Linked DNA regions of Candidatus Puniceispirillum marinum IMCC1322. The protein of the gene in region 1 interacts with the protein of each later gene in a pairwise test. Links are inferred from orthologs where the notes say so. Each region holds a gene or a part of one and is shown on either strand. Other genes may lie near its edges.

What was found.
Region 2: the proteins of nusG (region 1) and rho interact in binary tests that used the Escherichia coli proteins (3 or more experiments, as listed by UniProt). The link is inferred for Candidatus Puniceispirillum marinum IMCC1322 from one-to-one orthologs.

What each region holds. Positions count from the first base shown.
Region 1 is NC_014010.1:2,581,859-2,597,585, forward strand. What follows is about bases 12,656-15,356. They hold nusG (transcription termination/antitermination protein NusG), read left to right. Parts: upstream 12,656-13,591; coding sequence 13,592-14,122; downstream 14,123-15,356. Other genes in these bases: SAR116_RS12175 (DMT family transporter), read right to left, coding at 12,656-12,970; secE (preprotein translocase subunit SecE), read left to right, coding at 13,340-13,537; rplK (50S ribosomal protein L11), read left to right, coding at 14,193-14,624; rplA (50S ribosomal protein L1), read left to right, coding at 14,629-15,315. In the rest of the region: SAR116_RS12095 (glutathione S-transferase family protein), read left to right, coding at 1-612; SAR116_RS12100 (SET domain-containing protein-lysine N-methyltransferase), read left to right, coding at 900-1,259; SAR116_RS12105 (phytanoyl-CoA dioxygenase family protein), read left to right, coding at 1,327-2,226; SAR116_RS13770 (hypothetical protein), read right to left, coding at 2,266-2,442; SAR116_RS12110 (glutathione S-transferase family protein), read right to left, coding at 2,511-3,125; SAR116_RS12115 (SDR family NAD(P)-dependent oxidoreductase), read left to right, coding at 3,318-4,001; SAR116_RS12120 (HAD-IA family hydrolase), read left to right, coding at 4,127-4,771; SAR116_RS12125 (DMT family transporter), read left to right, coding at 5,084-6,016; SAR116_RS12135 (LysR family transcriptional regulator), read right to left, coding at 6,458-7,318; SAR116_RS12140 (DUF1127 domain-containing protein), read left to right, coding at 7,442-7,810; 23S rRNA (guanosine(2251)-2'-O)-methyltransferase RlmB, read right to left, coding at 7,824-8,762; tuf (elongation factor Tu), read left to right, coding at 9,066-10,256; SAR116_RS12165 (isocitrate lyase/PEP mutase family protein), read left to right, coding at 10,531-11,376; SAR116_RS12170 (glutathione S-transferase family protein), read left to right, coding at 11,405-12,055; more of SAR116_RS12175, read right to left, coding at 12,092-12,655; rplJ (50S ribosomal protein L10), read left to right, coding at 15,596-15,727. UniProt on the Escherichia coli protein: Part of the processive rRNA transcription and antitermination complex (rrnTAC). The complex forms an RNA-chaperone ring around the RNA exit tunnel of RNA polymerase (RNAP).
Region 2 is NC_014010.1:1,807,749-1,823,632, forward strand. Bases 2,046-4,903 are described here. They hold rho (transcription termination factor Rho), read left to right. Parts: upstream 2,046-2,773; coding sequence 2,774-4,033; downstream 4,034-4,903. Other genes in these bases: hemE (uroporphyrinogen decarboxylase), read left to right, coding at 2,046-2,168; hemJ (protoporphyrinogen oxidase HemJ), read left to right, coding at 2,188-2,616; SAR116_RS08485 (methylated-DNA--[protein]-cysteine S-methyltransferase), read right to left, coding at 4,402-4,903. Also shown: SAR116_RS08465 (pyruvate, water dikinase regulatory protein), read right to left, coding at 1-753; more of hemE, read left to right, coding at 1,143-2,045; more of SAR116_RS08485, read right to left, coding at 4,904-4,917; tRNA uridine-5-carboxymethylaminomethyl(34) synthesis GTPase MnmE, read left to right, coding at 5,139-6,515; tRNA uridine-5-carboxymethylaminomethyl(34) synthesis enzyme MnmG, read left to right, coding at 7,078-9,024; 16S rRNA (guanine(527)-N(7))-methyltransferase RsmG, read left to right, coding at 9,173-9,832; SAR116_RS08505 (ParA family protein), read left to right, coding at 9,880-10,662; SAR116_RS08510 (ParB/RepB/Spo0J family partition protein), read left to right, coding at 10,662-11,747; SAR116_RS08515 (hypothetical protein), read left to right, coding at 11,782-11,961; holA (DNA polymerase III subunit delta), read right to left, coding at 12,012-13,046; SAR116_RS08525 (hypothetical protein), read right to left, coding at 13,043-13,540; leuS (leucine--tRNA ligase), read right to left, coding at 13,527-15,884. UniProt on the Escherichia coli protein: Facilitates transcription termination by a mechanism that involves Rho binding to the nascent RNA, activation of Rho's RNA-dependent ATPase activity, and release of the mRNA from the DNA template.

The DNA.
Region 1 (15,727 bases):
GTGCGGGTGGTCATTACCAATGCACTGGATTCGGCACCAGCCGACTTTATCGCTGATCGTGGTGCGCTTTATTTTGAAAAAGACTGGTCGCCAGAAACCTTGCGCGCAGATATGCCCGGCGTCTTATTGCGTTTACAGGCAGGGCTGGCCTGGGCTGAATTTCAGCTTGTCGCCAGTGATGGTGTGTTTCTGAATGGTGACACGCCATCTTATGCCGATGCGTCAATTGGCTATATTGCTTGGTTTTTGCGCGGGCGCTGGCAAGGCGGGCCAGGATTCCTTGGTCCATTTGAACAGGTCTGTAAACTCGAATCTGCCCTGGCCGATATTGGGGAAGGTAACAGCAGCGACCTATCGGGCGAAGACGCACTGGCCATTGCCAAAGCGGCAAATCCGGTGTCGCCAACGGGGGTTTCGGTGCCCTTTACCGCTGGTATCAAAGAAGGGCATATGGTTGCCATTCAGCCGCATGGCACGAATGCGGATCCACAGGTCACAGGCAGTTTGCGCTATCTTGATGCCACACGGGTATCGATCGATCATGATACGCCAGAAACAGGTCCGGTGGCAGTGCATTTCCCGATCGCTGGATATGATATACGTCCGCTTTAGTGATAGAGTTATAATTTGGCAGTTTGGTATGGTGATGCAATAATTGCATCGCCATACGGCGTAACCAGCACTTCTGTTATGCGCTAATTTTGCGCATAACAGCTTTGCAAGGAGCGCACCTCCCTCCAATCCGGTTACTCTCCAGTTTCCACGCGCTCCTTGCCGAATCTCCGTTAACTTCCCCTGGCTGCTATGCAGACCAGGGTTTTTTTTATCTTATCCCCATCACACTCTTGACCTTGCTGGGTGATCGTTACACAACAGGTCACCTAGTCGCGAGGATATCTATGAAAATTACCATTAAGGACTCACCATTACATGGACTTGGCGTTTTTGCTGTAGAAGATATCGCTGCTGGCAGCACGATTGAACGATGCTTTTATCTTGTGATTGATGACGATGATCTGCAAAGCACCAACCGGTTGAATGATTATCTATTTACCAGTCCGGATGACCCGAATGACTATCTATGCGTTATGGGATGCGGGATGGTTTATAATCATGGCAATCCTGCCAATGCTGAATGGCAGATAGATGATGACGATAATCGCTTTGTCCGCTTTTCGGCACTTTGTGACATAAAGGCAAGTACTGAAATCCTGCATGATTACGGCGCCGACTATTGGACCACGCGCGCCGAAACCTAATGCTGTGTCACACATGATAAATCGCTAAACCAAGGCTTTGAAATCTGCATGTTATGGGATAAAGATTATGTATGTTGATATGGAGGATCGCGTGATGACAGGTCATATTTTTGATACATATAAGCAAAATTTTGAACGTGACGGTTTTGTCATGATGAAAGATGCGCTCACTGCGCAACAGGTGCAGGATATGAATGCACAATTGCGTTTATGGGTCGATGAATCGCGCAATCATGACAAAGCCTATGGGCAGATTGCTGATGGCCGCCCGCGTTTTGATGTTGAACCGTCAAGCCATAGCCATGACACACCTGCATTGCGCCGGATTTCGGCGCCTATCGAAGTGTCTGATATCTATCTTGATGTGATGCGTAATAACGCTGCGCTTGACCTGACAGCGCATATTTATTCACCAAACATAAAACTACATGCCACCAAGATTAATCTGAAACTGCCTGGTTCAGGCACTGCGGTGAAATATCATCAGGACTTTCCTTTTGAACCGCATTCAAATGATGATGTGATGACAGTGCTGTTTTTTCTTGATGATGTAACCTTGGAAAATGGCCCACTTGAAGTGGTATCGGGCAGCCATAAAGGCCCACTTCACTCACTGTGGCAGGATGGCGTATTTACCGGCGCGGTTGATGCCGATATCGAGGCCGATGTGCGGGCAAATGCGCTCAAATGCACAGGCAAGGCTGGTGATGCCTGTCTGATGCATTCGCGGCTGTTACATGGATCACTGCCAAACATGACCGATGCACCACGCTGTCTATATATTGTGACTTACGTTGCCGAAGATGCCATTGCGCTGGATCGTAACCCGATTCCCCATAAATATGATGGCGAGATTGTACGGGGGCACTATACAGGACGCGTGCGCAGTACGTCGTTCGAGATGGAAATGCCCGAATATCCGAAAGAGGCATCATTCTTTGGTCAGCAATCAAAAGTTGAGTCATAGCCTAGCCAGACGCTCCGGACTTGTGCCCAACGGCCACATCTAAGTTCTTTTGGCCAGCCATTCTTCGGTTGAACAGGTGGGATGCGGGCGCAATAGATCGATCGGGGGGGACGTCCGGTCGATAACCAGCTCGATTTCACCGTCGGTTTCGTCTTCATCGGGTTGCTGTGCATAGCGGCGGTTATTAGGCCGCCCCATATTGTCCCGTATGTTCATAGAATTGATCCGCATAACAGAAACATGAACGACGCACATCGACGGTATTTTAGGTCATGGATGGCGGTTTATATGTAAAACGGCATGACCGCCTGTACTGATGAACGCGCGCGCATCATCGCGTCATGCTGTTTCAGTTTTGGAAAATGATCCAGCTCTACACCATCGCCTCCAAACCAGCGAATGATAAGCGCCAGATAGGGGTCACATAGTGAATATTGGTCGCCCAGAACATAGGGTCCAATGAAATAGTGATCCTCAATCATCTGGGCATAGAGGGTCATGTTTTCAGCGACCTTTGCGCTCATGCTGGCTTGCGCCGCTTCATCATCTGCCCAGCGATAGCCACGATGGCGGTGGGCATGGGCAACATGCACCGTCGAGGCGATAAACATATTAAACGCCTGCGCCTGTGCCAACAGAAACGGATCGGTTGGTGCTAACTGCTTGTCTGGATTTAACTGGGCGATATATAGCAGAATCGCCGGGTTTTCGGTCAGAATCCCCTGCGGGGTAACCAATGCGGGGACGCGTCCCTTGGGGTTCACCGCCAAAAAGGCTGGCTTGTTCTGTTCGTCTGTTTCAAAGTCAACTGGCATGGCCGTAAATTCTGCACCGGCATCATACAGCAATATATGCGGGGCATAGGCACAGGACATCTTTGAATAATATAGTGTAAGCATGATCATGATATCCTTGTTGGCTTGGGTCTATCTAATGATAGTTTGACTATCAGGGCAAGTGAAACAACCATCCACATGGCCTTTAAATCATCCGCCGCGGTGCTCAATTTTATGGCTGATATATGACCAGAACCGGCCGCTGATGTGCTATGTCTTGTTAATGTCTAGGCACATAATTTTAGGAGAAATAAAGTGGCTGAATCAGTTTTAATAGTGGGTGCGGGACAAGGTCTGAGCGCGTCTTTGGCGCGGCTATGCACTCAAGAGGGCATGTCAGTTGCGCTGGCAGCCCGCAATATGGACAAGCTCGGTGATCTAGCGGTTGAAACCAATGCCAGCTTGCATAAATGCGATGCTGCCGACAGTGACGATGTTGCTAAATTATTCACCCAATTGGATGCGACGATCGGGACACCTGATCTGGTGATATATAACCCGTCAGCCCGCCTACGTGGAGGGATTGCAGACCTGGATCCTTCGGCCACTTTAGACGCGCTTAAAATCACCTGTTTTGGCGCCTTTTTGGTAGCGCAACAGGCGGCCAAGCGCATGCAGGCGCGTGGCAGTGGCAGTATCTTCTTTACGGGTGCTTCGGCGGGTGTCAAAGCCTTTCCATATTCGTCGGTTTTTGCGATGGGTAAATTTGGCCTTCGTGCTCTTGCGCAGTCACTGGCGCGCGAACTGCATCCACAGAATATACATATCGGTCATTTCATTATCGATGGCAGCATCCAATCATCCGCCACTATAGATGATCCTGATCATACCAGACTTGACCCTGATGAAATTGCCCGCACCTATATCGAATTTCACCGGCAACACCGGTCTGTCTGGGCATGGGAAATCGAATTGCGGCCGTGGGTGGAGACCTTCTAGATTATCCTCATCTTCCAACATGAATAAAGAATATTTCATACCGCATTCGGATCGATTGTGATCGCCGCGTCATATATATATATATATATATTATCTAATGAATGTATCGTTATTTGGAGTTTGTGATGAAAGCTTTACTTTTTGGATCGATTGGCGTCATCGCAGAAACCTCTGAGTTACAGCGTCAGGCCTATAATATGGCCTTTGCCGAGCATGGTCTTGATTGGTATTGGAATGTTGCAAATTATTGTCGGCTTCTAAATGAGCCGGGAGGCGTAAAACGTTTGACCTCTTATGCTAGCGGCAAAGTTTCGCCAGATTTAATCCATAGCATTCACCAAGCGAAAGAAAGCTTTTTTGAAACCTTGCTCAAGCAAGGTATCGCGCCGCGTGAAGGTGTCGTTGAATGTCTTGAACATTGTGCCAGACAGAATATTAAAGTTGGCTTTATCACAACGACGTCGCAACGGAATATCGATAATCTGGCAAAGGCATTGTCGCGTCACATTGACTTTGGCTGTTTTGATCTCATCACAACCAAGCAGGATGTGGTTGAAGAAAAGCCAAATGGTGCTGTTTACCAGCTGGCGGTTACAAAATTAGGCGTTGCGCCCGAAGACACCATAGCCATCGAGGATACCGAGCCTAATCAGGAAGCCGCGCTGCAAGAACAAATCCTTTGTTACCTATATGCAGGTGAATATGCAACTACGCGCCATAACATCAACGCCGTGAAAAACTTGGATATTATCAGCAGTCAAATATCCTAAAGAACAGGCGTGAGCGCCCCTCTGATACATTGTGGATGGCGTCACTAGGCTAAGCACCCTAGTCATTACAACAGGCTCAAAACCCATGGCGTCGTGTCGCGGGAACCAGATTGTTTGCTGTCAAACGTCTGCAAATCAGCTCATCCAAACGCCCGGTGTCATGATCAGAATGAAAATGATAGGTGCGTTATTTACTATATGCAGGTTATGTAATTATGTGGTTTAGTCGAAGTCCGTTATAGGGCAACTGGCGGATAGTGTGCTGACAGACACATGCTAGGCCATGTCTGGTTTTGATGAAATGGAAACACAATGTTAACCTGGTTACGCACCATGCCGGCATCAAAACGTGGTGCTGTGCTTCTTGTTTCGGGGATCTCTATTTTCGGATTCTCCGACAATTTGACATTGCTGGTTTCGGATCAGGTTGGTGTTGGCCAGTTTCATTTTAGCCGGTCATTATTCGCGGTTTTAATGGTGACATTGCTTGGCAGAATTTTTGGGCTTTCCATCATGCCACGTCATTGGAAGCCTATGCTGGCCAGAACCGGTTTCATGGTGACATCGATTCTGCTTTATTTCAGCGTCATGCCGATGATGCCGATTGCCGAAGCGGGGGCAGGTCTCTTTACATCACCCATTTTTGTTCTGCTATTTTCAATGATTCTGTTTAAAGAGCGCATTGGGTGGCGTCGGATAGTGGCCGTTCTGATTGGTACAATTGGGGTCCTTTTGGTTTTGCAGCCAGGCAGGGATGGCTTTGCCATTTATCATATGCTGCCGATCATCGCGGGGGCGTCCTATGCGATGGGGTCAATCATCACCTACCGGTATCTTCAAGACGAAAGTTCACTTGCCATTTTGATGAGTTTTATCGTCAGCATCGGATTATGTGGTGCCCTTGGTACATCTGCCTTAACACTTTTTCCGGTATCGCCCGATTTGCTGGATCAAGCGCCTTTCCTGTTTCGAGGCTGGCACGCTGTCGATGGTGTGTTTTGGTTATGGATGGTTATCATTGCGGCGGGTGCCTGCGCGGCTTTATCCTTGATGACGCGCGCCTATCAACTGACCAAAACGAGCTATGCCGCGATCTATGAATATGCCTATCTGATTTCAGTTGGTTTGTTTGGCTGGCTGTTTTGGGGGGTCATGCCCAACATCATAAGTATTATTGGCATTGCCCTTATCATAAGCGCTGGTGTCATTATTGTGCTTGCACAACAAAATATGGATGACGCATAGACAATCACGAATAGCTATCAATTCAGCTTTTCATAAACCTCAGTGATTGAGAATAATATATTGCCTGTAGTTCCATCATCATGGTTTGCGCGATATACATATCTACAAAACTGTTGAACCTAAACCATTCTGGAGGGTGCAAGCAGCCGACAATCGACCTGCTCAATAAGCCCAGTCATTAAAACCCTTTTGGTGTGAGGTGACAGGGTCAGGCGCGATTATGGCGGGCTAGGCCACTGGCCAAACATATGGCTAGGTCAATTCGAGGGTTAACACATGATGTGAAGGGGAGAATGGTGCTGGCGGAGAGACTCGAACTCCCAACCGCCCGATTACAAATCGGGTGCTCTACCAATTGAGCCACGCCAGCACGTAACGGTCTTTTACCAGAGTTTTTGCTGGGGTCAACTATTTGCGATACCAAAGTTAAAACAATTTATCCTAATGTGCTGTTTTAGCCATTATGAGCCGTATAAATCGTGCCAGCTCCTGCACCAGCATATCTTGGCCACCTTCGGCGATATACATATGGATTCCATAGTTGGGCAAAGGCGGCAGTCCGGCGTCGGCGGGGATGATTTCCCAGTTCGGATTATGCGTACCTTCCAGCACGGCCGTAATCGCCAGATCGGCGCTGACAAAGGCCATAATATTCTGATAATCATTACTGTTGATAGGAATGTCCCAGGTGATATCATGCTGATCAAGCGTGGCTATGGCTTCGCTCCGAAAAATACAGCTTGGCTGATAGGCCAGTTGAACAGGCCGCTTTTTCCATACCTCGCCACCTACGGCGCCATACCAGCGCAAGGGCGTGCGCTGTAACAGTTCAGTATTAGCATCAGTCTTTGTTTCGGTGGTTAGGATAATATCCGCTTGGCCGTGCGCCAGATTTTCCTTCAGAGCAAGCGACGGTTCACAGGTCAGCTTGACATTTACCCGTGGAAAATCGGTTGCAAAATGATGCAATACTTCGGGGATATGCGGATATATAATGTCTGGTGGTACGCCCAAATTAATATCACCCTCATAGGCATCATGCGTAAGTCGCCCCCAGGCCTCGTCATTCAATGCTAGCATCCGGCGGCCATAGCCAAGTAACTGTTCGCCTTGCGCTGTCAAACTGATGCCCCGCCCAGATCGTTCAATCAGGTCAGTATCCAGCAGATTTTCCAGCCTTTTGAGCTGCATCGATACGGCTGACTGCGTGACATGCAGTTTGCCTGCCGCGCGTGTGACGCCGCCTGTATCGGCCACGGTCACAAAAGAGCGAAGCGCTGTCATATCCAGATTCCGGTACATATCACATCTCCTTATGTCTGTGCTCACAATCATTCATTTCACAAATTAGGCGGCATTAACCAAAATCATCAAAGAAAATGATGAAAATGTCTCATCACATAACGAAATGGAAAGGATCAAGAAATGTTATATATTTACAATATGTTAAAAAAGCAGATCATTGCCGCCTTTCGGGGATTGTTGCAAAGCGTCAGGTCTTTATGGGCACGCTATCGTCATGCGAAGGCACTTTACCAATCACGTTCTCATTTGGTGGCGCTTGATGATCGCGAGCTTGATGATATTGGTATTTCACGCGCCGATAGAGACGCCGAATGCGCCCGCCCCATTGGTCAGGACAAAGCGCCATGGATAGAGTCTTCACACTTATCTGACTCGCCCTTTCGTCGTTCGGCGATTGACAGGCCCGCACCAGCGCATATTCGTGGGCGACCGGCCTCGCACATTCGTTCTTTTTACAACGAGCGCGGGCGATGCCCGACGGCGCGCTAGACCAGCTTTGGTATCAGCCTTTAGCCGCATATAGGGCGATCGCCGCGGCGATTGACACGTTCAAGCTGTCTGCATCGGGTGCGATATCGATGCGGACAAGATGATCGCAATGTTCGCGGCTTAGCCGACGCAAGCCTGGGCCTTCGGCGCCCAGCATGATGGCCAGACGCGGGAAATCGGCCAGCGCCCCAACATCCATCGTGCCATCACCAGCCAATCCGGCAACGGTGATATCATGATCCTGCAGGCTTTCGACCGCCCGCGCCAGATTGACCACCCGAATGATCGGAATATGTTCAAGCGCGCCTGTTGCTGTCCGGGCAAGCGCGCCATTTTCTTCGGGGGCATGACGTTGTGTGGTGATGATCGCGTCACACCCAAAGGCACGCGCCGAACGCAAAATAGCCCCTACATTACGGGGGTCGGAAATCTGATCGAGCATGATGATACGCACAGGCTTATCGGCAATGTCTGCGATGAAATCGTCCAGATGCGGGGCGTCCAACGGCCAGACTGCCGCCGCCATACCCTGATGCACCACCTTTTCGCTATCATGCCCGCCAATACCATCAAGCCGCCGCCGTTCAATCGGGCGGGCGTCGGGAAGTTCGGCCTGCCTGTCCATGGCTAGGGTTTGCCACATTTCATCAAAGCTGTCGCGGCTGTCATCGGTAACATATAGCGCGGCGATCCGGCGGTCCGGATTGACCAGTGCCGCGGCAACGGCATGCCGCCCCCACAGAAAATAGCCACCTTGAGGAGGTTTTGGTGCAGCTTTGATCTGTGAATCGTCATTTTGCCTTGCTGGTGCCCCCCGACGCGGTGCCCCCCGGCGCGGTGCATTTGACGCGCTTCGGCCTGATGCGTCTGCTGCACGTTTTACAGGGTCAAAAAGTGGGTTTTTGCCCTGGCTTTTGACCTTGGGTCGCTTTTTACTGCTTTTTGCGCTCATTATATGACTTCTTTGTTGACAAATTGGCTCGTACTTTTTACTTCGCAATACCTTCACTTTTTCGCAAGTCTAAAGGTGCAGGTTTTTAAGGCAATCCGGTGGGGTGGCCGAGTGGTTAAAGGCAGCAGACTGTAAATCTGCCCGCGTAGCGTACGTAGGTTCGAATCCTACCCCCACCACCATTGTTATGGCATCAATTTGCCAGTATATACAGTTTTTCCCGTCAGCTAGCTGATAAATAATCCATCGGACCTTTGAATGCCTGCGGCACGGTCCACCACATGTAGAGAAAAGGGCGAGCCCATGTCTAAGGAAAAGTTTGATCGTTCCAAGCCACATTGTAACATCGGAACGATTGGTCACGTTGACCATGGTAAGACGACATTGACAGCAGCGATCACCAAGGTGATGGCGGAAGCTGGCGGCGCAGAGTTTCAGGATTACGACCAGATTGACAAGGCGCCTGAAGAGCGTGCGCGTGGTATCACCATTTCGACAGCGCATGTTGAATATGAGACAGAGCAGCGTCATTACGCGCATGTTGATTGCCCGGGTCACGCCGATTATGTGAAGAACATGATCACTGGTGCGGCGCAGATGGATGGTGCGATTTTGGTTGTATCAGCGGCTGATGGCCCGATGCCACAGACCCGCGAGCACATTTTGCTGGCGCGTCAGGTTGGTGTGCCGGCTTTGTGCGTATTCATGAACAAGGTTGATCAGGTTGACGATGAAGAGTTGCTTGAGCTTGTTGAGATGGAAATCCGCGAATTGCTGTCATCATACGAATTTCCAGGCGACGATATTCCGATTGTCAAAGGTTCGGCATTGACCGCACTTGAGGGTGGTGATGATACGATTGGTTCTGGTGCGATCAAGGAATTGATGGCGGCGGTTGATGCGTATATTCCCCAGCCAGAGCGTCCGAAGGATCAGCCATTCCTGATGCCGATTGAGGATGTGTTCTCGATTTCGGGTCGTGGTACGGTTGTGACCGGACGTATTGAGCGCGGCATTGTGAATGTTGGCGAAGAGATCGAGATTGTTGGTCTGAAAGACACACAAAAGACGACCTGTACGGGTGTTGAGATGTTCCGCAAGCTGCTTGATCAGGGTGAAGCTGGCGATAATGTTGGTGTGTTGCTTCGTGGTACCAAGCGTGAGGAAGTTGAGCGTGGTCAGGTTCTTTGTGCGCCTGGTTCAATCTCACCACATACCGAGTTCAAGGCCGAGGCTTATATCCTGACCAAGGATGAGGGTGGTCGTCATACGCCGTTCTTCTCTAACTATCGTCCACAGTTCTATTTCCGGACGACGGATGTGACTGGTTCGGTTGAACTGCCATCAGGCACCGAAATGGTGATGCCAGGTGATAATATTGCGATGACCGTGACCTTGATCGCGCCGATTGCGATGGATGAAGGCTTGCGCTTTGCGATCCGCGAAGGTGGCCGCACCGTGGGTGCTGGTGTCGTCGCAACAGTGGTAAAATAAATCGAATATCCAGCCTGATTGATGTTACAATCATGCTGATGACAAGTTTAGGAGTGTAGCTCAATTGGTAGAGCACCGGTCTCCAAAACCGGGGGCTGTGGGTTCGAGTCCCTCCGCTCCTGCCATCTTCACCGATGGTCTTATGAAAACCCCCGGCTTTTATAGCTGGGGGTTTTTTCATGGGTTCTGTTTGTTCAGCTGCAAATGTATTTTGGGTAAAGCTTAATGGTTATAGACTTCTTTGGTGAGCTTGACGAAATCAATGGCAAGACCAATGGCAACCACGCAACAGCAAAAATATCAAAGCTTTAAAGCCCTTCATGAAAATGAAAATGCCTTTGTCATGCCTAATCCCTGGGATGCGGGTTCGGCCATCATTCTTGAACAAACCGGATTCAATGCACTGGCAACGACAAGTGCGGGTTATGCCTTTGGTGCCGGTCAGCGTGATTCATCTGGTGTTGTCACGCGCGCTGATATTCTGGCCAATGCAGGTGCGGTTGTTCAGGCTACATCCCTACCTGTTTCGGCTGATTTGGAAGATGGATTTGGCCTTGCCCCGGATATCTGTCATGAAACCATTTCTTTGGCGATACAGGTGGGGCTTGTTGGCGGTTCGATCGAAGATGCCAGCAGTGATGCAGACACGCCGATTTTGCCGCTGGATATAGCGGTCGAACGAATCAAGGCCGCAGCATCGGCAGCACATGGACAGCCCTTTATGCTCACGGCGCGCGCTGAAAATTATTTGTGGGACAAGCCTGATTTAGCTGACACAATCCGGCGGTTACAGGCGTTTGATCAAGCTGGTGCAGATGTGCTTTATGCGCCGGGTCTAGATAATCTCGACGATATTCGCACGCTTTGTGCCGCGGTCGATAAGCCAGTCAATGTCGTGATGGGGTTGCAGAACGCCCTGTTTAGCGTTGCGCAATTGGCTGAAGTCGGCGTCAAACGGATCAGCGTGGGTGGCTCATTTGCCCGGGCTGCCTATGGCGCATTGATTCGGGCGGCAACCGAGGTCATTGAGCACGGCACCTTCACCTATGCGCGTGATGCGATACCGGATCATGACATTAACCAGATGATGTCCGCTGAAAAACGCGCCAGCCGAACCTAATCTTCAATAGGGTATATGGAGGACAAAAATGCCTAAGATTAAAATATGGGGGCGGTCATCATCATCGAATGTACAGGCGGCTTTGTGGTGTCTTGCCGAATTAGAACTGGATTTTGACCGCATTGATGCGGGTTTGATGTATGGGGTGGTTGATACATTAGACTATGCGCGCATGAACCCGAACAAAACCATTCCGACATTGGTTGATGGCGATCAGCAACCGTTGTTTGAAACTGGCGCGATACTGCGTTATCTGGGTGGGCGTTATGGTGATGACCGTTTCTGGCCAGAGGATATTAGTGCACGGGCACAGATTGATAAATGGGCTGAATGGGCAAAGATCAATACTGTTGATAAATTTACGTGGCCAATTTTCTGGAAAGTTGTGCGGACGGCACCATCGAAACGTGATCCCGTGCTAATTGCTGAAAATCTTGAAATTTTAAACCGCTATTTGGCGATTGCCGATGAACGGTTGGCGCATCATGCCTTTCTGGCAGGCGCGGATTTCACCCTTGCCGATATCCAGTTCGGTCATGTCCTATATCGCTATTTTGATATTGAACTGGATCGCCACGATTTCGCACATATCCGCCGCTATTACGATGATATGGTAAAGCGTCCAGCCTTTGAACGTTGTGTCATGGTATCGTATGACGAATTGGCGGTTTCCGACTGATATTGCCAATGGGCGCAGGTTTTTGGAGTTGTCGTCTCATGTTTTTTTTGAGGTGACAATGCGTTCGCGCCGGAACATATAGATGCCGGTGGTAACGATGATTGCCATGCCGATAAGCGTCAGATTATCCGGCCATTCGTCAAATACCATATAACCCAGAATGATTGCCCAGATCAGCGCTGAGTAGCGGAATGGTGAGACAAAGCTGATATCGCCAACCCGCATGGTCATGACGCTGAACAGATAGGCCACAACAATCACGCATGCTGTCGCCACCAGAACCACCCAACTTGTTAATGATGGGGGCACCCAGCCTGATGCCGGCATCATGACCGCGCCAAGACCAGTAATTGCGATTGCGGTAATCAGTGTGACAAACAAAGATGGCATCTCGCGCGACAGACGGCGGGTGACAATATCGCGCACAGTTACACAGACTACCGCCGCCAGTCCCCATAATGAATACAGGCTGAAACCCTCTGTCCCGGGGCGTATGATAATCAGAACCCCGATGAAGCCGATAATGATCGCGCTCCAGCGTCGCCAGCCTACAGGCTCGCCTAGGAACAGCGCCGCCACCATTGTCACGCTCATAGGCAGGGTCTGTAAGATCGCAATGGTATTAGCCAGTGGCATATTCGCCAGTGCTGTTAGAAAGCAGATTGTTGCTGCTACTTCGGCGCCAGCGCGGATCAGAACGATACTCATGTCATGGCGAGTTGCGCGGACGAAAAGTTGCGCGCGTCGATGCGCCATATAGGTGATTACGGGTAAACACAGCAATCCACGTAACAACACGGCCTGAAATAACGGAATGTCACCGAACAGGAATTTCATCATCGTGTCATTGGCCGTAAAGCAGAGTACGCTAAACGCCATCAGTGCTGCACCGCGGGTATTGTCTGAGACAGGCATATGTTTCATATCCAGTGGCTGTCATGCTGGATCGCACCGCCCTCAATTCCACCTATGCCGATCACGGACAATGGTCAAGCATATTACGTCTTGGGGTGAATTAACGTTATCCGGTTGTTCCTGTCATGGCGGTGAAAATTGTTGCGACATATATGCTTAAATCCCATATCAAGGGTTGCTTTGCTGGTGATGTTTTGGTAATAGGCTCCATCCACGGTGGCATTCTTTGACTTTCATAGTTGTAGCGGGATTACCCGGCACAGGCACATAGGCCTTGGTCGGGGGGCTTGGGCTGAGAGTTTTAACTAGGAAAGACAATGCAAATGTATGCTGCTATTGTGAAAATTGAACTTGAAGTGGCAGCTATTGATGGCTAAGGTATCGCCCGCACAGTTTGTTAGGCAGGTACGTCAGGAAATCAGTCGTATTTCTTGGGCGTCTCGGCGTGAAACAGGTACAGCTACGCTAACTGTGTTTATTATGGTAACCATTGCCGCAATTTTCTTTTTGCTGGTGGATATGGTGCTTTCTAATGTTGTCCAGTTTGTTCTAGGTCTTGGTAGCTAGGAACGAAGTGGTTTTTTGACGTTTTGCCTGTGGCAAGACAAATGGGATTTATTGATGGCCAAACGCTGGTACGTTGTTCATGTGTTCTCAGGATCTGAGAAAAAGGTCGCTCAGGCAATTACCGAGCAGGCCGTGACGCATGGGCTAGAAGATCAGATCGATGAAGTGATGGTTCCTACCGAAGAAGTAGTTGAGATGCGTCGTGGTGTGCGCGTCCAGTCCGAACGTAAATTCTTCCCCGGTTACATCCTTGTAAAATTGGAACTCAGCGATGAGGCGTGGCAGCTTGTCACCAGCCAGCCGCGGGTCACAGGTTTCTTGGGCGGCAAAGGTAAGCCTATTCCGATTACCAATAGTGAGGCTGAACGCCTGATCAAGCAGATGAGCGAAGGCGTAGAACGTCCCCGTTCAACAATCACATTCGATATTGGCGAGCAGGTACGCGTATCTGATGGCCCGTTTGCCTCCTTTAACGGATATGTCGAAGAAGCTGATGATGATAAGGCAAGGTTGAAAGTTACAGTGTCCATCTTTGGGCGCTCAACCCCAGTCGAACTGGAATATAGTCAGGTAGAAAAAGTTTAAACAGGTGCGGTTAACGCAATAACGAAGGCATCATTTAACATGATGTCTCGTAAGTCAGGGAAAGATAGTTATGGCAAAGAAGATTGACGGATATATCAAGCTGAATATTCCAGCTGGAGCGGCTAACCCGTCACCACCAGTAGGTCCAGCACTGGGCCAGCGCGGTGTAAATATCATGGAATTTTGTAAGGCGTTCAACGCGGCAACTGATTCACTGGAAAAGAATATGCCTATTCCGGTTGTTATCACCGTGTATCAGGACAAATCCTTTACCTTTGCCACCAAAACAGCACCGGTCAGCTTTTTCCTGAAAAAAGCGGCAGGCTTGCCAAAAGGTGGTCAGGAGCCTGGCCGTACTGTTGCGGGCAAAGTGACAATGGCGCAGGTGCGCGAAATTGCTGATCAGAAGATGGGCGATATGAATGCGATTGATATTGAAGGTGCCATGCAGATGGTGATGGGTTCTGCCCGCGCCATGGGCCTTGAAGTCGTGGAGGGCTGAACCAATGGCTAAACAGACAAAGAACTTACGTGCTGCTTATGAAGCGGTTGACCGGAACAAAGCCTATGCGCTGGCTGAGGCTGTCGAGCTGGTAAAGTCAAACGCCAAGGCGAAATTTGACGAAACCATCGAAATTGCCATGAATTTGGGTGTTGATCCCCGTCACGCTGACCAGATGGTTCGTGGTGTTGTGGCGATGCCTAATGGCACGGGTAAAACTATGCGGGTTGCGGTTTTTGCTAAAGATGCTAAAGCTGATGAGGCGAAAGCCGCCGGTGCTGACCTTGTTGGTGCTGATGATCTGGCTGAAGCTATCCAGAATGGCGAGTCTGCTTTTGATCGTGTGATTGCAACGCCTGACATGATGGGTGTTGTTGGTCGTCTTGGTAAGGTACTTGGCCCACGTGGCCTGATGCCTAACCCTAAGCTGGGCACGGTGACAGCTGATGTAGCCGAGGCTGTTAAAGCCGCTAAGGCTGGTGAAGTTCAATATCGCGCCGAAAAGGCTGGTGTTGTGCATGCCGGTGTTGCCAAAGCAAGTTTTGGTGCCAAACAGATCGAAGAAAATGCCAATGCCTTTATCGAAGCTGTCCGCAAGGCGCGGCCCAGTGGTGCAAAAGGTACTTATATCAAAAAGATCACGATCAGCTCAACAATGAGCGCCGGGGTGTTTGTCGAAGACAACGCCTAGACGAATTTGAATTCTTCATCGGCGCGGAAACGTGTTGATGATGATTAGGGGTGGTGCTTGCACGACCCCGCACCTGTCCAAGACTGCAGGGGCACCGATCCAGCCATCAGGCTGACACGTGCTTAATAACCTGCAATAGACGGGGAGCAAAAGCGGAAATTCCGCTTGAACTTCTTATGGGCAGGCCAGCGGACCGGAGGACTATTTCCGGTCTTGTTTTGCAACCGGGATGGCATGCCCAACAGGGTATAAGATCCTAAACGAAGAGTGGAGATTATCGGTGAATAGAACAGAAAAAGCCGAATTGATCGAAACCCTGCAAGCAACCTTTAATGCCTCAACAACAATTGTTGTGACGCATCAGGTTGGTTTGACCGTTGCAGAGAGTGGCGAACTGCGTCTGAAGATGCGG
Region 2 (15,884 bases), 780 kb from region 1 along the record:
CGTTACATCGATAACGGGCCAGCCAGATCTATTGAACAGACGCCGCGCCTCTTTGGCTTCTTCTTCGATCGCGCCGATATCGGCATAGGTTTTATTTTCATTATCAAGCATGGCAATCTGGCGGGTTTTGCGGATCGCGCTTAGCCGCTTCGGATCATTCGTCAGCCCGACGGTAAACAGATCAAGCCCGTCAAGATAATGCGCTGGAAAAGGCACCCCCGGCACCAGCGCATAATTGGCCACCTTATAGCCACGATGCGCCAGATACATCGATGTTGGTGTTTTTGAGGTACGTGAAATCCCCACAATCAGAATATCCGCTTCGGCAAGATTGCCCATATTCATGCCATCATCATGGCTCACGGCGAAATCAACCGCGGCAACGCGGGCAAAATAGGCCGAATTGATCTGCCGCTGGCCACCTGGCAAATTCTGCTGCGCTTGGCCAAGCACGCTCGCCAGCAAATTCACCACCGAATCCAGCACCGACACGGCTGGGATACCCATTTTTTTACAGCGGGCTTCGATTTTATCACGCATGTCTTTATCAATGATGCTCATCAGCAAAATGCCCGGATTGCGCATGAGACCCGTGAACATGAGCTCCAGATGCTCATCGGTGCGCACCAATGTCCAGACATGCTCGGTCACATCGGCATCGGGGAATTGCGCCAGACAGGCGCGGGTGATCTGATGCACCGTCTCACCGGTCGAATCCGAAACAAGATGAATATGTAATTCTTGACGTGCCATGATATCCTCGCTGTTATCCAACCTTACATGGCTATGCTGGCCACGTCATGAGCAAATATCATCAGGCCTGTTGCGATGCGAAAACTAGGGAATAAACCCTGTGCATGAAATAGGGCAATCTGGGGATAGAAAATAGCATATCTGATTTTGCTATAGATAACCACAATCCGGCCACAGCTCATACATTTGCGGATAAATTATCGGTATCAGTTGGGGAAAAGCGGGATAATTACATCAATGGCTGTATTAACAGTAGCTTTGCAAGCCTGTCATTGTTTATAAAACTGGGGATAAAATAGGTAGAAAACTGTGAATAGGCATATCCACACCCACAACCAAAACAACTACTTTATTTATATAATAATATAGATATATAGAAAACTAGGACCATGAGCGGCTTTTTAAAAACACTGGCTGGACAGAAAATGCCAATCCCGCCAATCTGGATGATGCGGCAAGCAGGACGTTATCTAAAAGAATATAGAGACATTCGAGAAACGACACCTGATTTTATCAGTTTTTGTCTGGACGCTGAAAAAGCCAGTAATGTTACAATTCAGCCGATAGTAAGATTCGGATTTGATGCGGCGATCATTTTTTCAGATATTTTGATGGTGCCATGGGCTTTGGATCGCAATGTACGGTTTAAACCAAATCACGGGCCTATGCTTGACCCTTTGGCTGATGCGGCATCACTTGATGAAGCTCTACTTGCCGATGTCCCGACAAAATTAGCACCTGTTGCTAATGCGATTACCCGAACGCGTTCGCTTTTACGTGATGACACGGCTTTGATTGGTTTTGCTGGCGCGCCTTGGACGGTCATGACCTATATGCTTGAAGGTGGATCTTCAAAGGATTTTAACTTGTCACGCCAGATGCTGTGGAATGACCCGGCAGGGTTTGACAAAATTATGGATATCGTTACCCAAGCGACAATTGAATTTCTGTGTTTGCAAGCCCATGCTGGTGCCGATGCCTTGATGCTATTTGACAGTTGGGCAAGTGCCGTTCCCTCTTGGCATCGTGATGCGGTCGTTAATAAACCTGCGGCAACGATTATCGCGGCGCTTCGTGCGCGCGGCATATCTCAGCCAGTAATCGGTTTCCCCAAAGGTATAGGCGAAGGCATTTTGCCTTACGTTGATCAGGTTGGTGTTGATGCACTTGGCCTTGATCATGGTATGGATATTCGCTGGGCGCATAAGAATTTACCCGCATATCTGCCTGTACAGGGTAATCTTGATCCGATTAGCTTATTATCGGGTGATGATGTTATGCTTGCCAATATTGATGATATTCTTGGGGTTTTTGCTGACCGGCCACATATTTTTAATCTTGGGCACGGCATTACACCTGCCACACCGATCGCGAATGTGACAAAAATGATTACGCATGTGCGCCAGGCTCGATAGCTGGGATTAAGGAATAGTGATGAGTTATGAAATTATTAAGGCATTGCATATCATCTCGGTAATATCCTGGATGGCAGGCTTATTATATTTACCTCGGTTATTTGTCTATCACGCTGACGCCCCGCTTGGTTCGGTTCAGGCCGAAACTTTCAAAGTTATGGAACGCCGGCTGTTAAAAGCGATCATGAATCCGGCGATGATTGCATCTTTTATCTTTGGCTTATGGATGCTTGCGCTTAATCATGCGCTGATCTATGAGCTCTGGTTCATTGTAAAATTCGTCTGTGTCATTCTCATGGCTGGCTGTCATGGCAAATTTTCCAAAATGCGGCGTTTGCTTGAAAATGACGAAAAACCGTTATCCTCAAAAGCATATCGGATCTGGAACGAGGTGCCGACGGTGCTGATGATCGTTATAATCGTCATGGCAGTGGTCAAGCCATTCTAGCGTCAGTGCGCATCTAAGCTAAATATGATGTAAATGCTTAATGGCCGTTGCCTTGACTTTTAACGCAAATTAAACTTATATTATGCCTGTATATATCAGGGAGCCGCCCGGCTCACTAAACCGATATATATAATCCCGTTTACCGATGAGTCATATTATGCACCTTCAGGAACTAAAGCAGAAATCACCCGCCGATCTTTTGGCTTATGCCGAAGAGCTGGAAATCGAAAACGCCAGCACTTTGCGCAAACAGGATATGATGTTTGCGATCTTGAAACAGCTCGCTGATAATGACGTATCTATTTATGGTAGCGGTGTTCTCGAAGTCCTATCGGATGGTTTTGGTTTTCTACGCGCGCCTGAGTCAAATTACTTGCCAGGCCCGGATGATATTTATGTGTCACCTAGTCAGGTACGGCGCTTTAGCTTGCGCACAGGTGATACAGTTGAAGGCGAGATCCGCGCGCCTAAGGATGGCGAACGTTATTTTGCTTTGCTTAAAATTCAAACCATCAATTTTGAAGAGCCTAGCGCAGTTCGCCAGCGCATCAATTTTGACAATCTGACGCCTTTATATCCGGAAGAAAAACTTACCCTTGAATTGCCATTTGACCCGGATAAGAAAGACAACACCCCGCGGGTGATCGATCTTGTCGCGCCAATGGGTAAAGGTCAGCGTGGGTTGATCGTGGCGCCGCCGCGCACAGGTAAAACAATGATGCTGCAAAGCATCGCCCATGCAATCTCGGAAAATCATCCGGAAGTCTATTTGATTGTTCTGCTGATTGACGAACGCCCTGAAGAAGTCACTGATATGCAGCGTTCAGTCAAAGGCGAGGTGATTTCGTCAACCTTTGACGAACCAGCTTCACGACACGTGCAAGTAACTGAAATGGTTATAGAAAAAGCAAAACGTCTTGTTGAGCATAAGCGTGATGTGGTGATTTTACTTGATTCGATTACGCGTCTGGCACGGGCCTATAACACGGTTGTGCCATCATCTGGCAAGGTGCTGACAGGTGGTGTTGATGCCAATGCGCTCCAGCGGCCAAAGCGTTTCTTTGGTGCGGCGCGTAATATTGAAGAAGGTGGCTCACTGACCATCATTGCAACGGCTTTGATCGAAACCGGTTCGCGTATGGACGAAGTGATCTTTGAAGAATTCAAAGGCACCGGTAATAGTGAAGTGATTTTGGATCGTAAATTATCTGATAAGCGGACATTCCCGGCGATTGATATCACCAAGTCAGGTACGCGTAAGGAAGAATTGCTTGTCGATAAAGGCACATTGGCCAAGATGTGGGTGTTACGCCGGATTCTCATGCAGATGGGCGCGATCGATGCGATGGAATTCCTCACTGATAAGCTGAAACATTCAAAAACAAATGATGATTTCTTCGATCAGATGAATAGCTAAGCATCATCCGACTGTTAAGTCGGGAGATGATGCGGCATGATAAAAGAATTAAGCATCATCCGACTGTTAAGTCGGGAGATGATGCGGCATGATAAAAGAATTAAGCATCATCCGACTGTTAAGTCGGGAGATGATGCGGCATGATAAAAGAATTAAGCATCATCCGACTGTTAAGTCGGGAGATGATGCGGCATGATAAAAGAAACAAGCCTCATCCAATCAAGCGCAGCGTAGAGTGATAAGATGATCGTGTTCACATAAGCATGATCCAGCGAAGCACCAGGTTACCTAATAATATAACCGTAGCCTAATAAAGAGCTACCGTATTACCTGAAGCCAAAATGTTTCACGTGAAACATTTTCACCCGTTAACGGTGCCCATGTTCATGTTTGATAAGCCAGTCCTTACGCCCAAGGTTTTCTGGGTCTTTGGGGCTGCTCATATCGCCACCGCCATAATTGCCTAATGATCCGTCTGATCTAACAACACGGTGACAAGGATAGATAATCGGGATTGGATTGCGTGCACAGGCTGAACCGGCGGCACGTGGCGCGTTGGGTTTGTCAGCCATCGCGGCAAATTGCTTATAGGAAACCGTTGTGCCATAGGGAATTTGCGCCATGATGCTGAGCCAGTCACATCCGCTTTTGCTTTTGCCTTCGGGGGCCAGCGGCAGATCAAAGCTTGTGCGGGTGCCAGCCAGATAATCCAGAATCTGCTGTTTTGTTTCACGTGAAACATGATCTATTGGCTCTTGGGCTCCATCATATCCATTACGCCAAGGCGATTGTTGCCAATCTAGCCGGATCAAGGACGTGCCGTCACTTATAGGTCGCATCCATCCCAAAGGCGTGTGAAATGTGATATAAAACTGTTCAGTCATAATCCCGACCCTGTTGTTAAAGGGGTGGTCTGATGTCACTCTTGACATGTTCTCAGGGTACTTTACCTCTATTCAGATCATTTTAAAAATGTTTCACGTGAAACATTTTACCAAACAGACCGTGTGATGCCAGATAGGCTTCTTAATGCCAGATAGGCTTCTTAATGCCAGATAGGCTTCTTAATGCCAGATAGGCTTCTTAATGCCAGATAGGCTTCTTAATGCCAGATAGGCTTCTTAATGAAAGACCCGCAATGACAGGCGCTACATTCAATGACACTATTTTTGCGCTAGCAACCCCGCCAGGGCGTTCGGCTATCGCCATTGTGCGGATCAGCGGAAAAAAGGCCGCCTATGCGGCGGATGCTTTTGATGTGCGCTGTCCCAAAATGGGGCGGTTTGCCGTGCGCCGCCTCAAAAATGCTGATGGCCAGCCAATTGACGAAGTGCTGCTTCTTTATATGCAGGCACCGCGGTCTCCGACTGGCGAGGATGTATTGGAAATCCATTGCCATGGAAGTCAGGCGGTGCAGACGATGATTCTTGATAGATTAGCCCAGATAGCGGGGTTCCGTCCGGCTTTACCAGGCGAGTTTACCCGCCGTGCCTTTGGCAATGATAAATTCGACCTGTCGGGTGTCGAGGGTCTGGCTGATCTGATCGATGCGGAAACCCCTGCCCAGCTGCATCAGGCATGGGCACAACTTGATGGGGCTTTGCGCAAACCGGTTACGGCGTGGCGCGAAACGCTGATCAGCTTGGCTGGCCAGCTCGAAGCGCTGATTGATTTTGCCGATGAGGATCTGCCAGCCTCGGTTGAAGCGGCCTTGCGTACAAGTACCGCAACGCTGATTAGCGAAATAGCTGCCATTATGGCGGATAATAAAGCAGGCGAAGTCATCCGTGATGGCGTAAAGGTGGCCTTGCTTGGGTCGGTGAATGCGGGCAAGTCAACCGCCTTGAATGCCATTTCGGGTCGTGATGCGGTTATCACCTCGGCTGAGGCAGGCACCACACGCGATATCGTTGCGGTTAAAATGGATCTGGGTGGCGTGCCCGTGACCTTTATGGATACGGCTGGATTGCGTGATGGTGCGGGGGCTATCGAAGCCGAAGGCATCCGTCGTGCTCGTCAGGCTGGCCGTGATGCTGATTTTGGCCTGATTATCCTTGATGGCAGTGATCCAAAATGGCCAGATCATCTGGCCGAGATTAGCGATTTGACAGGCGGCCAGCATTTAATCGTCCTCAATAAATGCGATCTGGGGCTGGTGGGGTCGGTACCCGAAGGCGCGTTACATCTCAGCTTGCGCGATCATAAAGATGTCGAAGTGCTGATTGCGGCGATCACAAAGGCGATTGCGCCGCTTAATCAGGATGGTCAGAGTGCGATTATCACGCGGGCGCGGCATCGCGACGCGTTGATGGGGGCGATGCAGAGTCTTGAACGCGGCCTGACGCATGATTTTAATGTGAATCCGGAATTGGCGGCCGAAGATTTCCGGATGGCGGCGACGGCCTTGGGACGGATAACTGGCAAAATCGATGTCGAAGATTTACTTGGGTCTATTTTTTCATCCTTTTGTATTGGCAAATAGCCTCAAAGACGCCGTGGTTGAACGCTTTGTTTAGGCCATTTGGGTAAATCATCCCTGGTATTATGATTTATGTGCCTCAAAATGTTTCACGTGAAACATTTTCCGGTTGTTCATTCCGATGACGGCGTCTTGATTGGTGTATTATTAAGCTGTCTATTGGGGTTTATGCGCATTTAAGCGGTTGATTACCATTATTTCTGGTGGCTTTGGTTGCAGATCGGCATGAAAGCTGCCTCAAAATGTTTCACGTGAAACATTTGTGATTTACCTACCGCATGAATAGGGCCAAACTTCATTTGGGGTTAAATCCCTTTAATTTGTGGGAAATTCACGCCCTTAAGCTAGATCAGGCCGGATTGGGCTAGAGTGGGGATGAAAATGTTTCACGTGAAACATTTTAGTGATTTACCTGCCACATCATCTAACAATGCGGCACAAATCCATAATTTGTGCTATGTTCGCCCCGCATTTGATTATAACGGTGAATTTTCGGCATTGGATTAGGCGCTGATAGCTGAATGAAACCCTGATAGAACCGACTAAGATAGCGAAATAGGAAAGAATGAAATCTGCATTTGATGTCATTGTTGTAGGTGGGGGGCATGCTGGCTGTGAAGCCGCGGCGGCGGCGTCACGTATGGGTGCGGCGGTGGCCTTGGTCACAATGCGCGCTGACCGCATTGGCGAAATGTCATGCAATCCGGCGATTGGCGGGCTTGGTAAAGGCCATCTTGTGCGCGAGATTGACGCGCTTGATGGGCTTATGGGGCGGGCGATTGACCGGGCAGGAATCCAGTTCCGCATGTTGAATAAATCACGTGGCCCGGCTGTGCATGGCCCGCGTGCCCAAGCTGACCGCGCGCTATATCGTGCCGCGATACAAGAATTTCTGAATGAGGATGATCATATCACCATCATCGAGGCGGCGGTTGGTGATCTGCTGGTTGACGATATGGCTGCTGGCCTGACAGGCGCGCCCCGTCAGGTGACGGGGATTATCTGCGAAGATGGGCGAGAATTGAAAGCGGCAAGCGTCGTTTTGACAACGGGTACATTTCTGGGTGGTTTGATTCATCTTGGCAATGAGCGTACCGAAGCAGGTCGGATTGGCGAAGCGCCGTCAAATATGCTGGCCACACGTCTGGCGGATCTGGCCTTGCCGCTAGGCCGGTTGAAAACCGGTACACCGCCGCGCCTTGATGGCCGGACGATTGACTGGTCGGTGCTGGAGATGCAGCCTGCCGATAACCCGCCGATTCCCTTTTCGACAATGACCGATAAAATCACTGTGCCGCAGATCGAATGCGGGATCACCCGCACGACGGCCAAAACCCACCGGATCATTGCCGAATCGATACATTTATCGGCGGTGTTCAATGGTAATATTTCGGGTCAGGGACCTCGCTATTGCCCCTCGATCGAAGACAAGGTGAACCGGTTTGCCGATAAGGACTCGCATCAGCTGTTTCTTGAACCTGAAGGGCTTGATGACCATACGATTTACCCGAATGGTATTTCGACAAGCCTGCCGCGCGATGTGCAGGAGGCGCTTGTCAAAACCATACCCGGGCTTGAGCAGACGGTTATTCTGCAACATGGCTATGCGATTGAGTATAATTTTGTCGATCCGCGCGCCTTGCGCCAGACATTGGAATTGCGTGTCTTGCCTGGCCTGTATCTAGCGGGTCAGATCAATGGCACCACAGGGTATGAAGAAGCCGCCGCGCAAGGCTTGATGGCTGGGGTTAATGCCGCCCTCGCCGCGGCCTCTGGTGATAATAGGCAAAAGACCAGTTTTACGCTTGATCGTGCTGATGCCTATATCGGGGTGATGATCGATGATCTGATTTCCAAGGGCGCGCCCGAACCCTACCGGATGTTTACGTCACGCGCCGAATATCGGCTGTTGCTTCGTGCCGATAATGCCGATCAACGTCTAACCGAAAAAGGCATGGCGATTGGCTGTGTGGGTAGCGCGCGACAAAACGTCTGGCATCGCAAGCATAAGCAACTGGCCAAGGCAAAGGCCACATTATTGTCACTCACCGCATCGGGCAAGGATCTGGAAATAGCTGGCCTGCCAAAGCCCCGCGATGGCGGCAAACGCACAGCGGCAGATATGCTCAGCCTTGAAGGCATCACCATCGACCGGCTGACGCCATTATGGCCGGAACTGGCAAATATCGCATCACTTTATCATGCCCAGCTTGAAGCCGATTATCGCTATGCAGGCTATGTGGCGCGCCAGAAAGCCGATATTGATGCGCTGCGGCGTGACGAAGCCACGGCGATTCCCGATGATCTTGATTTTTCGGTGATTGGCGGCCTGTCGGCCGAAGCACAAGATGTATTGAAACGTCGCCAGCCTGAAACGATTGGACAGGCGAATCGGCTTGCAGGGTTGACACCGGCATCGGTGGTTGCGGTTTTGCGGCATCTGCGGCGTCGTGAAGATGCAGCCTATAACACCAAGCCTGACGTTTCGGTTATGCGGCGCGAGACCATATGATGCTTATAGCCCGTCTTCAGTTCCTAAAAATGTTTCACGTGAAACATTTTGTATATGAGCTCGTTTCATATGCCGATATCGGGTACCATAAGGCGCGCTTTAAGACGTTATCGGGGATATTGATCAGCTATGTTGGGGCGGTGCTAGCATGACCGCTAAAAAGACGCCCAAAATGACATCTGAAATGACATCTGAAATGACACCTGAAATGACGCCTGAAACTGTGCAGGACATGCTAAATGTTTCACGTGAAACAATTGATAAATTTGCCATCTACCTTGCGTTGCTGGAAAAATGGCAAAAATCGGTGAATCTGGTTGCCCGGGCAACGCTGGATATTGCCTGGCAGCGACATATTCTTGATTCGGGGCAGTTAGCCCGCTATTTGCCTGCCGGATGCAAGACCATTCTGGATGTGGGCAGTGGGGCTGGTTTCCCCGGGCTAGTGTTGTCGATTATGCAGGATGCAACGGTGCATATGGTCGAATCAGATCACAAAAAAACTGTTTTTTTACAGACAGTTATAAGGAAATTAGACCTGTCAGCCGTGGTTCATAATGAACGTATCGAAAGCTTGCCAGCGATGGTGCCGGATGTGATCACAGCGCGCGCCTTTGCGCCGCTGGGCAAAGCCATCACGCTGCTGGCACCGCATATGCGACCAGATACGGTTTTACTGCTTCTCAAAGGCCGGAATGTCGAAGAAGAATTGACCGAAATGCCAGATTATCCCATCATGGCGGCGGTCACCTATCCAAGCCTGTCTGATCCTGAAGGCATGGTTTTACAGTTAACCCAAGATCATTAGACTCAAGATCAATGATTTACATTATTGACGTTATGTCGGGGTATTGAATGAATAGTGAAGCACGCATCATTGCGGTAGCAAATCAAAAAGGTGGTGTTGGCAAAACGACAACGTCGGTCAATCTGGCAACCGCGTTGGCCGCCTGTGGCCGTAAAGTGCTGTTGGTTGATTTTGACCCGCAAGGCAATGCCAGCACAGGTTTTGGTATCGATCATGCGCAACGTGAGCATAATAGCTATCATGTCGTGATTGGGCAGACGCCAGCAAGTGCCGCTATTCAGGGTACGATTGTGCCGCGCCTTGATATTATTCCGGCTGTTGTCGATTTATCGGCTGCTGAAATTGAGCTGATTGATGTCGCGCGCCGTGAATATTGTCTTGCCGATGCGATTGCCACGGTAGCGGATGACTATGATTATGTGATCATTGACTGCCCGCCATCGCTTGGCTTGCTGACAGTGAATGCATTATGCGCGGCAGCATCGGTTCTGATTCCTTTGCAATGCGAATTCTATGCGCTGGAAGGGTTAAGTCAGCTCATGCGCACGATTGATGCGGTGCGTGGTGGAATCAACCCAAGGCTGGAGATGCAGGGGGTTGTGCTGACGATGTTCGATAGCCGCAATAAATTATCCGAATCGGTGGAAAATGATGTACGCGCACATCTTGGCGCTGTCGTTTATAACACGGTCATTCCGCGTAATGTCCGCGTGTCCGAAGCGCCATCATTCGGACAGCCGGTTTTGATGTATGATCTGAAATGTGTCGGGGCACAGGCCTATGCCGCGCTGGCCGCCGAACTACTGACGCAAGAGAAGGATGCCGCCTAATGGCCAAGACGCCGTCAAAGAAAGCCCCTGCCAAGCAAGCTGCCACAAAAACCAGCAGTCCGGAAAAGGTTATCCCAAAACATCCAGCACGAGGTTTGGGACGCGGTCTGTCATCATTGCTTGGTGATGCCGGTATTGCGGCAGCTACAACAAATGCGAATCCGAATACAGCTTCGGGCGTGGCCACACCACCCGAAATGGCAACGTCACCATTATCGGCTGATGCCAAGGCGACAAAAGCGGGTATTGCATCTGGCGTGACCGGAAATATAACTGCGGGTGTTATTGATATTCCGGTTGAATGGATCAATTCAGGCCCGTGGCAACCGCGTTTGAAATTTGACAAAACCGCGCTGGCCGAGCTGGCTGAATCGATACGCCAGAAAGGCATTATGCAACCGGTTCTGGTGCGGCAAAGCGCGGATAATCCGCAACGTTATCAATTGATCGCCGGAGAACGGCGCTGGCGTGCCGCGCAATTGGCACAGTTGCATACAGTACCAGCGATCCTGCGCGATATCAGCGATGTCGAAGCTTATGAGCTGGCCTTGATCGAAAATGTGCAACGTACCGATCTGACAGTCATTGAAGAAGCGCTGGGATATCAGAATCTGATTTCCAAGCATAAATACAAACAAGAGCAACTATCTGAATTAATTGGAAAATCAAGAAGTCATATTGCCAATCTTCTGCGTCTGCTTAGCTTGCCGAGTGATGTGATGACAATGGTTGCTGACGGCCAGCTGACGATGGGACAGGTGCGCCCCTTGATCGGGCATGAAGATGCGTCGGCATTGGCCGAGGAAATTATCAGCAAAAATCTGTCGGCGCGGCAGGTCGAAGCGCTGGTCAAACGACGCGGCGAAACAGATACGACGTCTGGTCAGGATGATCATGGCAAAGCAGGATCAACGGCATCTGAAAAATCTACCGATATTCTGGCGTTGGAAGCGCGTGCGGCGGAACAGCTGGGTCTGGCGATGACGGTTGATTGGGATGCGTCTAAAGCAAGCGGCAAGCTGGTGTTTCATTGCGAGGATTTTGCCCAAATCACCTTTATTCTGGAACAGCTGGGGCTGGAATAGCATCATCCAATCAAGCGCAGCGAAGATTGATAAGATGATCGCGGGTGATATAAGCATCATCCAATCAAGCGCAGCGAAGATTGATAAGATGATCGCGGGTGATATAAGCATCATCCAATCAAGCGTAGCGAAGATTGATAAGATGATCGCGGGTGATATAAGCATCATCCAATCAAGCGCAGCGAAGATTGATAAGATGATCGCGCTTAACTAAGCCTCATCCGGCTGTAGTGCAAAGAAAGCCGCAAGATGATCGTGGAATCATCAGGAACGTGCGCGCAGGCACAGACCCAATAGACCCTGCATACAGATCACCCGATCATCGGGGCTGGATGATTTCAGCGCAAGCTCGATATCCTGTAGCTTATCAAGGGCGGCCATCGCCTGTTGATAGCCCCATTTGTTTAATTGCGCAGCCATGCGCCCCTGTAATTTGAAATGCACAGGTGGGCGTAGTGACTTTATTGCCATATCGCGCGAACTGCCTGTTGATACGGCATGTGCCGCGATCAGCAAACTGCGGAAATAATTATGACAGCCGCGAATGACCATGACTGGATTGGCATCTTCCGACCAGGCTTTGGTGATAGCGCTTTGCAGACGCGGAATATCCCCATCAGCAACAGCACCCGCCACATCATCGATTGCCAGAACGGTGCTGTCTTCGAGGGCATCTTCAATATCTTGCGCGGTAAGGGTGCCGCCCTGCCCCGCCATCAGTGACAGCTTTTCGATTTCACGACGTGAACTGGCACGATCAGCACCCAATTTGGCAACAATCAGATCCATGACCGGGCGATCAATATTGATAGATAATGCAGCAAAGCTGGTTTGAACAAGATCACGGATGGTGCCGCTATCATCAGCATAACATCCGATTGAGGCACAGATATCACCTGTTTCGAACAATTTGACGATCGCATGCCGCGTTGTTGTTTCGCGCGCTTCGACAATAAGCACAGCCCCTTCAAGCGGGGGGGTGTTGTCGCGCGGTGTCAGCGCCAATTTGCAAGCCTCGACAAGTTCGGTGCCACGGCCACGAACAAGCACCAGGCGGGTATCGGCAAAAACGGCAATGCTGGAAAGCGCATCGGCAATCACACTGACATCATTTTCAATGGCGCGGCTATCAAGGCGGGTCACCGAAAAGACATCATCGAGATTGTCACTGTAATGACTGGCAAGTGCCAGGGCGCGTTCATGGATCAGGCCGATATCATTACCATGAAACAAAAAGGCGCGCATATGCGCGGGGGGGTGGTTGAGAAGACCTGCAATCTGCCGGGTCTGAACTTTCATGTCTGGGCTATGGAGAGAAAATATAGCTGTAAGCGCCGCCGCACGCGTTCAGCCAGTAATGTGGCAAGACGGCGCTTGGCCTGCAATTTGGACTGTTCAATGCCATAAGTCGATGAAACAGTACCTAACGTGGCACTGGCAGTTACCGTATTTTTGATCGCGACTTCATTGGTATTTATATCGGTGAGGGTAAAGGATACCGTCATGGTCATCTTTTTGAAATCGGATGAAACGCCGCGTACCGCAAAAGCTTCGGTTGATCCGATCGAAATTGAACTGGATAGGCGATATCTGGGTTCAGCCGCATAGCTGCTGAACATGGCCTGGCGAAGGTTTCGGCTGTAAATTTGCCCATCACGGCCAGCCACGGTAACAATTTCGACGCTGGCAAGATTATCGATCATCGCCGTATCGACCTGCTGTTGGGACAAGGATGTGCACCCGCCTAGCATAAGCGCACAAACAAGGCTGATGATGGTATTACGCAACGACATTTATAATCCTGTTTGGCACAACGATAATCCGCTTTGGTGTCTTGCCCTCAAGATATCGGGAAACCGCCTCGGATGCCAATGCTTTTGCTTCGGCCTCGTCAGTTGGACAATCTCGCGGCAAGGTGATGGTGGCGCGCAATTTGCCATTCACCTGGACACCGATTTCCACTTCATCATCGGCGGCGAGCGCCGGGTCGGCCACCGGCCATGCGGCATTAGCCAGCATGCTGTCATGACCAAGCATATGCCACATTTCTTCGGCAATATGCGGGGTCAGGGGGGCGATAAGCTTGGTAAGATTTTCAATAGCCATCCGGCGCGCCTCGGCAGAACCGACAGTATCGGGGGCAAGATTGGTGATTGCGTTCGATAGTGTGTGTAGCTGGGCAACCGCACGGTTAAAGCGGAATTCCTCGATATCTCTGGAGATCGCCAGAATGGTTTTATGCACTGTTTTGACAAGATCGAGTGCTTTCTGATCGGCATTGTCAGGCATTTTTGCGCCAGCTGCGGCAAGGCTGTCATCAGTTGCCAGCCGCCAGATTTTTTTCAGAAAGCGTGAGGCGCCTTCAACCCCGGATTCAGTCCATTCGAGATCACGTTCGGGCGGCGAATCCGACAGCATGAACAGGCGCGCTGTGTCAGCCCCATAAGTGTCAATGATGATTTCCGGATCAACAACATTGCGCTTGGACTTGCTCATCTTTTCGATGCGTCCGGCGGTGATCGCAGATTTATCACTGCGCATGACCCAGTCATCACCATCGCGTTCGACATCAGTCGGGAACAGCCATTTGCCATGCTGATCCTGAAAGGTCTGATGGCAGACCATGCCCTGTGTCATCAGACCGGCAAAAGGCTCATCAAGGGTGAGATATCCGACTTCGCTCAGCGCGCGGGTGAAAAAGCGCGAATAAAGCAGATGCAGAACCGCATGTTCAACGCCGCCAATATATTGATCGACCGGCATCCAATAATGTGCCGCTTCGGGGCTGAAGCCATGCGGATGTTTAGGGTCACAATAACGCAGGAAATACCATGAACTTTCAAAGAATGTGTCAAATGTGTCCTGTTCACGGGTCGCCGTGGTACCGCATTTCGGACAATCCACATGTTTCCAGCTTGGGTGATTGGCCAGCGGATTGCCAGGCTGGGTGAAATCGACATCTTCGGGAAGTTGAACCGGGAGTTGATCGTCAGGCACAGGTACCGCGCCGCACGTGTCACAATGAATGATCGGGATCGGACATCCCCAATAGCGTTGCCGCGAAACACCCCAGTCACGGAGCCGGAACGTGGTTTCAGCCGCACCAGACCCAGCATCGGCAAGGGTTTTGAAAGCCGCCTGTTTGCCTGCTTCGACATCAAGCCCGTTCCATGGTCCCGAATTGATCAGCTTACCAGGACCCGTATAGGCGGTGTCGGTGATCGCAAAATCAGACGCATCAGCATCTTCAGGCAGGACCACCGGCAACACCGGCAAGCCATAGGCCGTGGCAAAATCAAGATCGCGCTGATCATGTGCTGGACAGCCAAAAATAGCGCCAGTGCCATATTCCATCAGCACAAAATTGGCGATATGAACAGGCAAGGTTGCGCCGTCAATAACCGGATGCGCAACACGCAGACCCGTGTCATAGCCTTTTTTATCGGCCGTTTCGACCGCGGCTTCGGACGTGCCTAATGTGGCACATTCGGCGGCAAAATCAGCTGCGCCTTTATCATGCACGGCAATATCACGCGCCAACGGATGGTTCGCGGCAATGGCAATGAAGGAGGCGCCATATAGCGTATCAGGGCGGGTGGTGAAAACGTCGATATCACGGCCAGCATAATCACCAGACGCGGCCTCGGTGATGCGGAAATTAACACGTGCGCCTTCGGATTTACCAATCCAGTTATGCTGCATCAGACGTACGCGATCCGGCCAGCGATCAAGCCTGTCAATCGCGGCTAGCAGATCATCTGCATATTTGGTGATGCGTAAAAACCATTGTGATAAAAGCCGCCGTTCAACCGGCGCACCAGAGCGCCAGCCGCGGCCATCGACAACCTGTTCATTGGCCAAAACCGTATTTTCAACCGGATCCCAATTGACCCAGCTTTCCTTGCGATAGGCCAGACCGGCCTCGAGGAATTTAAGGAACATGCGTTGTTCATGCTGGTAGTAATCAGGTGTGCAGGTGGCCAGCTCGCGATCCCAATCATAGGATAGCCCCATGCTTTTCAGCTGGGTACGCATCGCGGCAATATTTTCAACCGTCCATTTGCCCGGATGAATACCGCGTTCCATCGCCGCATTTTCAGCCGGCAGGCCAAAGGCATCCCAGCCCATCGGATGTAG